3 regions of the Mesorhizobium sp. M0410 genome follow, and region 2 is predicted to be linked to each of the others. Evidence: predicted binding sites of a transcription regulator. Region 2 holds the regulator's gene; each other region holds the start of a gene.
The links. Region 2 encodes LexA, which represses DNA repair genes until DNA is damaged. Its sites were predicted from a motif close to TGTTCNNNNTGTGTTCNG; they were not measured.
Positions count from the first base shown of each region.

Region 1: the regulator LexA is predicted to act here: its motif matches at 2,105-2,122, upstream of dnaE (DNA polymerase III subunit alpha).
Region 3: the regulator LexA is predicted to act here: its motif matches at 1,536-1,553, upstream of NKI63_RS21995 (ImuA family protein).

Region 1 is NZ_JAMYRN010000030.1:1,741-5,953, reverse strand. It holds gene dnaE (DNA polymerase III subunit alpha) at 1-1,843, opposite strand, end outside; gene NKI63_RS27605 (acetyl-CoA carboxylase biotin carboxylase subunit) at 2,260-4,213, opposite strand, start outside.
Region 2 is NZ_JAMYRN010000007.1:138,270-142,482, forward strand. It holds gene NKI63_RS12205 (ComEC/Rec2 family competence protein) at 1-2,431, shown strand, start outside; gene lexA (transcriptional repressor LexA) at 2,425-3,159, opposite strand; gene kynU (kynureninase) at 3,615-4,213, shown strand, end outside.
Region 3 is NZ_JAMYRN010000015.1:111,236-115,448, reverse strand. It holds gene NKI63_RS22000 (DUF6504 family protein) at 1-497, opposite strand, end outside; gene NKI63_RS21995 (ImuA family protein) at 430-1,512, opposite strand; gene NKI63_RS21990 (DUF3800 domain-containing protein) at 1,684-2,436, opposite strand; gene NKI63_RS21985 (metallopeptidase family protein) at 2,670-3,092, shown strand; gene NKI63_RS21980 (DUF1737 domain-containing protein) at 3,387-3,593, opposite strand; gene NKI63_RS21975 (HpcH/HpaI aldolase/citrate lyase family protein) at 3,622-4,213, opposite strand, start outside.

The sequences.
Region 1 (4,213 bases), on a different contig from region 2:
CGCGGCGGCGGATCAGCTTGACCGCCCTGTCCAGCACCGTCAGCGTCTTCAGGCCAAGAAAGTCGAATTTCACCAGCCCGGCCTGCTCGACATACTTCATGTTGAACTGGGTGACCGGCATGTCCGAGCGCGGATCGCGGTACATCGGCACCAGTTCCGACAGCGGCCGGTCGCCGATGACGATGCCGGCGGCATGAGTCGAGGCGTGTCGGTACAGACCTTCCAGCTTCTGCGCCGTGTCGAGCAGCGTCTGTACGATCGGCTCGCGCTCGGCCTCCTCGGCAAAGCGCGGCTCGTTGGCGATGGCGTCGGCGAGCTTGACCGGATTGGCCGGGTTCGACGGCACCATCTTGCTCAGCTTGTCGACCTGCCCGTAAGGCATCTGCAGCACGCGGCCGACGTCGCGCAGCACGGCGCGCGCCTGCAGGGTACCGAAGGTGATGATCTGGCCGACCTGGTCGCGGCCGTATCTCTGCTGGACGTAGCGGATGACCTCCTCGCGCCGGTCCTGGCAGAAGTCGATGTCGAAGTCGGGCATCGACACGCGATCGGGATTGAGGAAGCGCTCGAACAGCAGCGAAAAACGCAGCGGATCGATGTCGGTGATGGTCGTCGAATACGCGACCAGCGAGCCGGCGCCTGATCCGCGGCCCGGGCCGACTGGAATGCCTTGCGCCTTGGCCCATTTGATGAAGTCGGCAACGATCAGGAAATAGCCGGGATATTTCATCTTCTCGATGACCCCGAGCTCGAAATCCAGCCTCTCGCGATATTGCTCGACTGTATAGCCGGGCGTCGGCCCGTGCGCCGCCAGCCGCGCCTCCAGCCCTTCATGCGCCTGCCTGGCAAGCTCCTGCGCCTCCGCCTTGACCGCCGCATCGGCGTCGGCGACATCGCGGCCGGCAAAGCGCGGCAGGATCGGGTTTCGTGTCTTCGGATAGTAGGAGCAGCGCAGTGCGATCTCGACCGTGTTGTCGATTGCTTCCGGCAGGTCGGCGAACAGCCTCGCCATGTCGGCCTGGCTTCTCAGGAAATTGTCGGGCGACAGGCGGCGGCGATTATCGGCCGCAACCACGGAACCTTCGGCGATGGCGATCAGCGCGTCATGCGCCTCATAGTCTTCACGAGAGAAGAAAAACGCTTCGTTGGTGGCAACCAGCGGCAGATCGTGGCGGTAGGCGAGATCGACCGACGACTGCTCGATGGCGCGGTCGTAGCCGGAGACCCGTTCCAGTTCGACATAGAGCCGGTCGCCGAACAGGCCCTTGAGCGCCAGCAGCCGGGTCTCGGCTAGTTCACGGCGGTCCTCTTTCAAGGCATTGCCGATCGGACCGCGCGGCCCGCCGGTAAGGCAGATCAGACCGTCGGAATTTCCCTGCAGCATCTCGCTCGTCAGATGCACCGCCTCGCCGGGCGGTGTCTCGAGGTAGACGCGGCTGACCAGCCTGACCAGATTGCCGTAGCCGGCCTCGGTGGCGGCGATCAGCACCACCGGCCGCATCTCCGGCCCCTGCCGCCTGCGGTCGCGCTGGCTGTCGTTCGCCTCACCGGAAAAGGCGAGGTCGATCTGGCAGCCGATGATCGGCTGGATGCCGTCCTTCACTGCCTTTTGCGCGAATTCCAGCGCACCGAACAGGTTGTTAGTGTCGGTGACGGCGATTGCCGGGCATTCGTCCTGCACCGCATGGCCGACGATCTTGCCGAGCTGCAAGGCACCTTCGAGCAGCGAATAGGCCGAATGCACGCGCAGATGAATGAACCGACGCGCCGCCGCCTCTGCCCGCGACGCCTTTGCATAGGCCTCGCGCAGCAAGGGATCGCGTGGAAGTCTCTCATCCGTCATGGTTTTTTCGCGCCGCCTCACAGGGACTCAGTCGATCAAGATGTATTGTCCGGCAGCAGATAACATGAGTCCAGCAGAAGCGATTGGAGCTTTGGACGTTTAGAGCAACCGCCGAAGCTGCCGATCTCCCCCCTCGTGGGGGAGATGTCCGGCAGGACAGAGAGGGGCGCCGCCAACCTCAGGCCGGAAACACAAAACCCGCCACAGCGGGCGGGTCGTTGGAGCCATTTAGCACCATATCCAAATTACTAGCATAGCTGCCGGCACAAAGCAAGAACAAAATACGTTGTGAGGCAAAAAAAGCGAATTCCGCACGCCCCTCGCCTTGTCCCTCCTCAAGCGAGCGTGCTCAACCAATTGCAAGGTCGCGTTCCTTCGCTCCCCTTTGTCCCACCAACCTCAAGCAGATTACAGCCTCACGCGAATTCCATGATCACCGCATCGACGGCAAGGCTGTCGCCGGGCTTGGCGTTGAGCTTCGAGACGATGAGGTCGCGCTCGGCGCGCAGCACGTTCTCCATCTTCATCGCTTCGACCACGGCAAGCGTCTCGCCGGCCTTGACCTCCTGCCCCTCGGCAACAGCGATCGATACGACAAGGCCGGGCATCGGGCAAAGCAGCATCTTGGAGGTATCCGGCGCCACTTTTTCTGGCATCAGCCTTTCGAGCTCGGCAGTGCGCGGCAGCATGGCGCGGGCTGTCACCGAAATGCCTTTCCAGGCGATGCGGAACCCGTTCAGCACCGGCCTGACTTGCGCCGCGACCTTGCGGCCGCCGACCGTGCCGCGCCAGATGAGATCGCCCGGCCGCCAGTCGGATGCCACGGTCAGTGCCTTGCCACCGTCGATTGTGAGGTCGAGCTCCATCGGAATGGAAATCATCCCTTCGACGATGGCGACCGAAAGATAGTCCGGGCCGATCTTCACCACCCAATCGCGTTTCAAGGCGCCGGAATGCGGCGCCAGCCGCCCGCCCAGCCGGTCGAGCCGATCGCGGCGCAGCAGTTCCACCGCGGTGGCAATCGCGGCCAGCACCGCTTTCTCCTCGGCGTCTGGCACAATGGGCGCGAAGCCGTCGGGATACTCCTCGGCGATGAACCCGGTCGATATCTGACCTTCTCGCCAGCGCGGATGCTGCATCAGCGCCGCCAGGAACGGTATGTTGTGCTCGATGCCGTCGACGACGAAACTGTCCAGCGCTTCCGACATGGCGTCGATCGCCACCAGCCGCGTTGGCGCCCAGGTGCACAGCTTGGCGACCATCGGGTCATAGAACATCGAGATTTCCGAGCCTTCGGTGACACCGGTATCGTTGCGGATAACGATGTCGCCGAACTTTCCTTCCTCGGGCGGCCGATACTTCGTCAGCCGGCCGATCGACGGCAGAAAATTGCGATAAGGATCTTCGGCATAGAGGCGGCTTTCCACCGCCCAGCCGTTCAGCCTGACGTCGCTCTGCTTGATGGCGAGCTTTTCGCCGGCTGCCACGCGGATCATCTGCTCGACCAGGTCGATGCCGGTGACCAGTTCCGTCACCGGATGCTCGACCTGCAGCCGCGTGTTCATTTCCAGAAAATAGAAGTTCTTGTCGCTGTCGACGATGAACTCGACCGTGCCGGCGCTCTGGTAGTCGACGGCCTTGGCCAGCGCCACCGACTGCTCGCCCATGGCTTTGCGGGTCTTGGCGTCGAGGAACGGCGACGGCGCCTCCTCTACGATCTTTTGGTTGCGGCGCTGGATCGAGCATTCGCGCTCGCCGAGATAGAGCGTGCTGCCATGCGCGTCGGCGAGCACCTGGATTTCGATATGGCGCGGATCGACGATGAACTTTTCGATGAAGACGCGGTCATCGCCGAACGAGCTTTTGGCCTCCGACCGCGCCCGGTCGAAGCCGTCGCGCACCTCTGCCTTGCTCCAGGCGATGCGCATGCCCTTGCCGCCGCCGCCGGCCGAGGCCTTGATCATCACGGGATAGCCGATTTCGCCGGCTATTCTTTCGGCATGGGCGGCGTTTTCGACGACGCCGAGCCAGCCGGGCACCGTCGACACCTTGGCCGCATTGGCGAACTTCTTCGATTCGATCTTGTCGCCCATCGCCTTGATGGCCTTGGGCTTCGGGCCAATGAAGACGATGCCTTCCTGCCCCAACGTTTCGCAGAAGGATGCCCGCTCGGACAGGAAACCGTAGCCGGGATGCACGGCCTCTGCTCCTGTGGCCTTGCAGGCGGCGATGATCTTTTCCGCGACCAGATAACTTTGCGCGGCCGGCGAAGGCCCGATATGCACCGCCTCGTCGGCCATTTCGACATGCACGGCGTCGCGGTCGGCATCGGAATAGACCGCGACGGTGACGATGCCCATCTTGCGCGCC
Region 2 (4,213 bases):
CGAGGACGTTGGCAGCGGCGTCAGCGAACGCTTGCTGTTTGCCGCTCCCCCGCCTGTCCTGCCGGCACCGGCATTGCTACCCGCTCCGCGCTTCGATGCTCCGTCGCTGCCGGCCAGCGACCCAGCAACGGTTCTCGTGCCCGCGGGCGAGCCCATCGTACGCCTGCCCAGGCGTTTCCGCCTCTCGTCACCGTCCCGTATCCGCAACAGCGTAACCTCGGCGGCCGGCCTGGAACTCGACCGTGGCATCGCCTTCCTGCTGGTGCCGGTGTTCCTCGCATGCGGGGTGGTCGTGTATTTCGCGATGGCGGTGGAGCCGGCCTTTCCACAGCCGATCGCACTCGTGCTCCTCGCGGCCCTTTGTGCCGTCGTCTCGCGCTCTTGGCCCAGAGCCCGCCTGTGCTTCATGGTGGCGTTGTTCTGCGTGCTTGGCGTGCTTGCCGCCAAGTTCGAGACCTGGCGTGTCGGGACGCATGTGCTCGGTTCTGAAATCTCGACGCGGCTGACGGGTCGCGTCGTATCGTACGAACCCATGGCTAGCGGCCGCATCCGGCTGACAATCGATGTGATCTCAACCGCCAGGCCGACGCTGCGCTACATGCCGGAACGGGTCCGCGTTTCGGCGATGAAGATACCGGATGAGCTGGCCGCCGGTTCCGAGATCACCGGCTATGTGCGGCTGCTGCCGCCGACCGGCCCGGTGCGGCCCGACAGCTATGATTTCTCCTTCGACAGCTATTTCGCCGGTATCGGCGGCAGCGGCTTTTTTCTCGGCAATCCGAAAGTCGTGTCGTCGAGCAGCATGCCGCTTGCCGCGCGGCTTTCTTCCGCGATCGAAGACGCGCGCGAATCCATCGCCGACCATATCCGCAGCCGCATCGGCGGCGCCGAGGGCGAGATTGCTGCTGCGCTGATCGTCGGCGTGCGCGCAGGCATTCCCGAGGAGATCAACGAAGCGATGCGGCGTACAGGCATTTATCACATCATCTCTATCTCGGGGCTGCATATGGCGTTGGTCGCCGGCACCATCATGGCGCTGCTACGCGGCGCCTTTGCGCTGTTTCCCGATTTCTCATCGCGACGGCCGGTCAAGAAATATGCCGCGGCCGCCGCGCTTTTTTCGATTGCGGCCTACCTCGTCTTTTCCGGCATTGTGGTAGCGGCCGAACGCAGCTTCATCATGCTGGCGGTGATGCTTATCGCCGTGCTGTTCGACCGGGCCGCGCTCACCATGCGCAACCTGGCGATCTCGGCCATCGCGGTCATTCTGGTGTCGCCACACGAGGTGGTCGGTCCGAGCTTCCAGATGTCCTTCGCCGCGACGGCGGCCCTTGTCGGCGCCTATGCCGGCTGGTCCGACTACCGCGCCGGCAGGGCCACCACGCCGCCGCCGCGGCGGTCGCCGCTACGCCTCGCCACGCGAAAGGTCCTGCTGGGCATGGGCGGCCTGGCGATGACCTCGATCATTGCAGGGAGCGCCACGGCGCTTTTCGCCATATGGCATTTCCAGCGCGTGGCGCCGCTCAGCCTGTTCGCCAATCTGGCCATCATGCCCATCGTCTCACTGGTCGTCATGCCCTTCGCCGTCCTCAGTGCGCTGGCGATGCCGTTCGGCGCGGATGGGCCTTTCCTATACGTGATGGGCAAGGGGCTGACGGCGATGATCGCCCTGTCCGGGTGGATCTCGGAGCGCTCGCCGATCGATGCGGTCGGGCTGATTTCGCTGAGATCCGTCCTTCTGGTGACGATCGCCCTCGTCATTGCCAGCATGGCGACGACCTGGTTGCGGCTGGCGGCACTTCCTTTTGCGCTCGCCGGCTTGCTGACGACAACGCAGACACGCGTACCCGACGTATTGATCTCGGAGGACGCACGGCTGGTCGCGCTGCCGATCGGCAGCGGTGAGCTCGCGGTCAACCGGGCACGCCCGAATGAGTTCACCATCGACAACTGGAAACGCGCGCTCACATCAGAGGCTATCGTCGCGCCGGAAACACCTGGAAAGAACGATCCGCAATTCGACATTGCCGATCCGGCCGACCTACCGCCGGGCATGCCGTTCATTTGCACGGACGGTCTCTGCCTCGCCAGGCATCCATCCGGCGCGATCATTGCGCAAGCCAAGGATCGCGATACCGCACGGCCAGCCTGCGCCTTCGCCAGCTTGATCGTCATCGACGACGCCACCGCCCATAATCCCTGCTACTACGACCGGCTGGTCCTCGTCGTCACAAAACGGCAACTGGCGCGCGCAGGAAGTGCGGCCGTCTATTTCGATCCACAAGCGGCAACACGCGCCGAAATCCGCTTCGCCGTCGAAAAATCATACCGGCCCTGGCACGTGCAGCGGAAATTTTCACGCGCGGCGCGCGGCCTGCCGCCATACCGGGCCGACAATCCAAAAGCCGGCACCAAGGGCGCAACTCAGTAGCGGCGGATCAGCCCAACGAGCTTGCCCTGCACCTTGACCCTGTCTGGTCCAAAGATGCGCGTCTCGTAGGCCGGATTGGCGGCCTCCAGGGCGATCGAGGCGCCCTTGCGGCGGAACCGCTTCAGTGTCGCTTCCTCCTCGTCGACCAGGGCCACCACGATCTCACCGGGGCTCGCCGTATCGGCATTGCGGATGATCACCGTGTCGCCGTCGAAAATGCCAGCCTCGATCATCGAATCGCCTTTGACCTCGAGCGCATAATGCTCGCCGCCCATGATCATATCCGGCGGCACCGAAATCGAATGCGTCTGGTGCTGGATAGCATCGATCGGCACACCGGCGGCGATGCGGCCCATCACCGGGATCGAAACGGCGGCGACGACATCGTCGTCATTGCCGGCTGCAGGGACGCGCGACGATGTCGGCTTGCCCTGCCGAGGGGCACCTTGCCCAAGACTGCCCTGGATGACACTCGGCGAGAACTTGCGTGCCGCATTGAGGCCGGGGGCGATCGAGTCAGGCAGGCGTAGCACCTCCAGTGCACGGGCCCGGTTGGGCAAACGGCGAATGAAGCCGCGCTCCTCCAGCGCCGTAATCAGTCGGTGGATTCCGGATTTGGAAGCCAGGTCGAGCGCTTCCTTCATCTCGTCGAAGGACGGTGGGATACCGCTTTCCTTCAACCTTTCGTGGATGAACATAAGCAGTTCGTGTTGTTTGCGTGTCAGCATAGCGACCCCCAACAGAATCAGAAAACAAACCCAGAACAGACACTATCTGTTCCAGTTGTGTTCCGCAACTGTTTAAAGTTTAATGAATGCGTTAAGGCTCGGGAAACAAACGACGTCCCCTACCGGCGTACCGTATTTTCGCCGCCGCGAGCCTCATCGCATTGATTCTGCTTTCATTTGCGCCGTTCTGGCCTCCTAGAAGGCGGTACTGGCATCGGCCGTCGGTCGGCAAAGGGCACGGAAGTGAACCCCTATCGACTGTGCGGTTTGGTCAATGCGCCGTGAACGAAACGAACTCAAAACGCCAACCTCGGGCTAACTCCAGGTTTCCACCGCCTGGTCAGGCTGCTTCTCGCCGGTGGAGCCTTGCACGCGCAACCAGGTAATGGAAGAACAGAAGAACAGTTGATGCGTGTCCGGCGTTGCGTTGGATTTTTTGGGGGAGCAGGCAAATCATGACGGGAATTCCCGATCTCGTGGCCGTAAAGGCGATGGATGCCGCGGATCCGCTGGGCGCGATGCGCGACCGCTTTGTCTTGCCGCAAGGAGTGATCTATCTCGACGGCAATTCGCTAGGAGCTGCTTCACGTGCCGCTTTCGATGAATTGTACAAGGCCGCGACCGAAGAATGGTCGCATGATGTCATCCGCGCATGGAACACGGCCGGCTGGTTCAACATGCCGCTTGAACTTGGCGACCAGCTAGGGCGCCTGATCGGTGCCGCGGTCGGCCAGACGGTGGTCTGCGATACGACGTCGGTCAACATCTACAAGCTGCTGCACGCCGCCATGGCCATGCGACCGGAGCGGCAGGTCATCGTCGCCGAGGGCGATAGTTTTCCGACAGACCTCTACATGGCTGAGGGTGTGGTTTCGACGCGAAAAGATGCGCTGCTGCGCCTCTCGGCGGTCGACGCGCCGACCATCGAGGAGCTGATCGACGATCGCACCGCCGTGGTGCTGGTCAACCACGTCAACTACAAATCGGGCGAACTGCGCGACATGCCGGCGCTGACGCGCAGGGCCCAGGAAGCCGGGGCGATGATCGTCTGGGA
Region 3 (4,213 bases), on a different contig from region 2:
GCCGTGCGCAGGCCGACGCTTTCGAGGCTGGCGCGTACCTCCGGGTCGATGCGCAGCGCCGCCAGCGGCAAGGGCGCGAGAAGCGCTTCCTCCTTACCATCGGGCACGATGCGGTCGCCAGCAAACCGCGCCGCCGCCCAGGCAGCCCCAGGCGTGGCGGCAAGCTCGGCGCGGACATCGAAGCCCTGATGGAAAAAACGCGACAGGATATCGTCCAGCATCGAGCGTTCGCCGCCGAAAAGATGGGTGCAGCCGGTGACGTCGAGATAGAGGCCGTCGGTCCCGTCAAGCGCCACCAGCGGGGTATAGCGGTCGCACCAGTCGGCGAGGCCTTCGAGCAGGCGCCGGTCGGCCTCCGGATCGGCCTCCACGATGTCGATCGAGGGATGCATGGCGCGTGCGTCGGCTATGCCCATGCCGCGCTTCAGATTAAGCGCCTCGGCCCGCTCGTCGAGGGCGGCGATGCGCTGGGCGTTCCGGTCGCGGTGACTGATCACCAGCGGCAGGTGATCCGACGGCCGGGAACGCCAGGACCGCCCCAGACGCTGCCGCAGGATTCTCTCGGCGGCGAGATGCGGAAACCACAGGGATAGGATTCTTTGGCCGTTCTGGGGCCCATTCCTGAGACCTTCCTTGCTCGCCCCGTCTTTCTTCGAATATGCGTTCATCGGGGTTCCACTCCAGTGTGAATTTTCCGGGCAAGGCCGTGCGGCTCTTGCCGATGGCGACGGTGAAGGCGGGCCGGCCGATCGAGCCGGCGAGCGGCCCGGCAAGCGTCTTACGCGTTGCCGCCGGTGCCGCCGACAGGATGAGGCGGACGGGCGCTGCCGTCGGTTCGGGCTCGCCGGCCTGGCGCAGCAGGAACAGCGGCCGGCCCGCACTCTGCGCGCGGGCGTGCAGCCGCCGCGTCGCGGTGAGGTCAAACCGCTGCGGGCTGCCGCGGATTTCGAGGATGACGGCGGCCAGCGCCGTCATCCGGGCAGCCTCCTCGGCGATCCACAGCGCATCGAGCAGCCTTGGCGCCTCGGAAAACAGCAATTGCTCCGGCTCGATGCCGAAGAAGGCGTGAAGCCCCCTGGCATAGGGAAAGCCGGCCTCGCGGAAAACCTCTGATGTGCCGATCCACAGCACCGGCAATCGCGGCCCCTGGCTTAGGATCAGGCTGACGAGCGACAAGGCAAAACCGGCAACGACCCCGGCATCGCGGGTCGCGGCGCCATGAAACTCGCTCACCGCCGCCTTCGGCAGGCCGCCGCTCAGCGCAGCATCGAGGCGCTCGGCGCCGGTGCGCAAAAACGCATCGGGCGGCGCCACGGCGAGGCCGCGCCGGACAATGGTCAGATTCCGAGCGGGTGTCGGATGCCGAGAGGGTGTCAGACTCTGACGAGGGACATCCGCGTCAAACGACGAACTGGCCGGCGCCTCCAGGCGCTCGGGCAAGGTCCCTTCGATCTTCGCGATCTGGCGGCGCAGGGCAAAAACAGTCTCCCGCGCCACGGCGCTTGTCGCCATGACGGTCAGCTTCCACTCACAATTGTTCCCGTTATGTTCCTATAGATTCCAGAGGCCGCCCGAAGAGTCAAGCGGAGTCATGGGGAATTTATTCCCAGAAAGAGCAATCCGAGCTTTTCAAGGAAACCGCTCGGGAGCCTGGGGTTGATAAAAAGGGGGCGGCTTTTGACTCTAGCCTGAAGCCAATTCTGAGGCGACGCGTCTCAAATATTGGGCGGTAAAGTCGGCGATTTGATCGACTTCTTCATCGTCATATTTGCGAAAGCTAAAGCGGCTGAAGCTAGGGTCGATAGCTTGGAGGGTTTTTCGTAGGGGACCGCGAAAATTCCTCATTTGATGGTTCCCCTCATATGCCAATACGTCTGCGCATTGAAGCGGTGGGTGCCTAGTTTTTGAGCCGAAATTGAAAGTCGCCGATTTTCCCGGAAAATGCCGCTGGACTTGCTGGAACGCCTCAGTCGCCGCCGCGCTGTACTGGTTGGCTTCATGGACGAATGCGATGTTATCGTGGCCTTCCGATGCGAGTTTCTCCCACGTGCTGCGAAGGGCCCATTGCAGGCAGATGTAGTACCAGCCGCGTACCATGTCTTCCGGCTTGATGGCTAAGCTATGTTTGTGAGCCAAGACCTCGCTCAGTTTCCGCCTGTCGACGGCGGCGATAATGCCCCGAATGTAGTGGTTTTTGACTACCGGCAGGATGCGCTTGACGTGTCTATCTCGCTCTTCACGGGTCCACCCTTCGTACTCCCCATGCCTGTTATGGCAATCGACCGAGTGGTGAATTTTTATCGGCGCCTTCGCCACGATCCACTCGAGGGTCCAGATCTGCCAGTCTTCTTTTGAAGCCCAAACGGCGGATACGGAAAGAATTTGCGAGTCATGGTCAGTGCCAGATTCGTCTAGGTAGACCTCAATCACGACCACCAAACCTTCCCGAGGGGCAAGAAAGGTGTCGCGGAACTCTAGGACGCGCCTTCCACCATTTCCGTCGACTCATCGGCTCGAAATTTGTTCAGCACGGTACCACCTCCTCAGTGCGTACGCGAATTACGACACGCTGAATTTATTCCTGCTTATGATCCTGGGGCAAAGGCGGCAGCCCGACCATTTGCCGAGTTCGGCCTGAAAGCCTATATGCCGGGATCAAAGGACAAAGCATGGCTCGCATCTACCAAACACGCATCTGGCACGACCAGCTTTCGCCAACGATGGAGGAAATCGAGCTCCTGGCGCTGGAGGCCTATGCCCATCTGCCGGAGGACTTTCGCAAGTTGACCGGCGAGATCGTCATTCAGATCGCCGAATTCCCGACCGACGAGATCATGGACGACCTTTCGCTGGAAACGCCCTTCGACCTGCTCGGCCTGTTCGAGGGGCGCGGCATCGCCGAGCGCTGGAATCCGCAGACCGGCGAGGGGCCGAACCGCATCACCCTCTATCGTCGCGCCATCCTCGACTACTGGGCCGAGAACGAGGAAACGCTGGGCGACATCGTCACCCATGTGCTGATCCACGAGATCGGCCACCATTTCGGCCTGTCGGACGACGATATGGAGAAGATCGAAGAGGCAGCGGAGTGAGCGACCCCGCTCCTCGTCATCCTGGGGCGGAGCAAGGAGCGAAGCGACGCGGCGCAGACCCCAGGATCCATGCCGTGATAGTGATGCAGTGCGCCGGCGGTGCAGAACCGAACGCTCATCATCCCGTTCTGGGTAACGGGGCTATCCCGATCGGTGGTAGATCACACTAGACTAATCCTGATCCGCCGTGCCCTTCGGCAGAGGTAACGGCATGGATCCTAGGGTACTCCGCGACGTCGCTTCGCGACTGCTACGCCCTAGGATGACGAAGGACGAGCGCTTCAGCGAACCTCCCTACCAATCGCTGAGCTTGGTGTCGGGGCCGTATTCCTGGCCCTCGATGTCCTTCACCACGGCCTGGCCGCAGCGCATGGTCTTGGCTTCCTGGTCATAGGCATAGGTCGGCGAGCCGAACAGGTGCCAGCCCTTGTTCAACGCCGCCGTCACCTTGTGGCAGAAGCTGGAATCGTCCGGACCGGACAGAAAACGGTAGAGTTTCATTCTTCAATCCTGTCGTCAGTTGCGTTAGTCATGCGCGAACAGCGGCGGCCTTCGCCAGCAGTTTTTCGGCCTGCGCCAGATGCAGCCGCTCGACCATCTTGCCGTTCAGCGCAACTACCGCCCTACCGGTATTTTGGGCGAGCGCGAAGGCATCCTTGACCGCGCGCGCTTCGGCTATTGCTTCGGGCGACGGTGCAAAGGCGCGGTTCGCGGCTTCGATCTGAGCCGGATGGATCAGCGACTTGCCGTCAAAACCCATGGCGGCCGCTTCCGTGCACTCGCGCGCAAACCCGTCCATATCGCGAAAATCATTGAAGACGCCATCGAGCAGGTCGAGGCCGCCGGCACGCGCCGCGAGCACCATTTGCATCAGCCATGGCACGAGATAGCGCCGATCGGGCGTGGCGAGAATGCCGGTGTCTTTGACCAGGTCGTTCGTTCCGGCAACGAAACAAACCAGGCGCGAGGCCGGGTCGCGGCCGAGCTCGGCAATCGGCCCGATATTGAGCAGCGCCTTGGGCGTCTCGATCATCGCCCATAATTTGACCTCGTCCGCGATAAAATTGTCGTCTAGCACGTCGCCGGCCTCGAGGATGTCGCGCGGAGTGTCGACCTTGGAC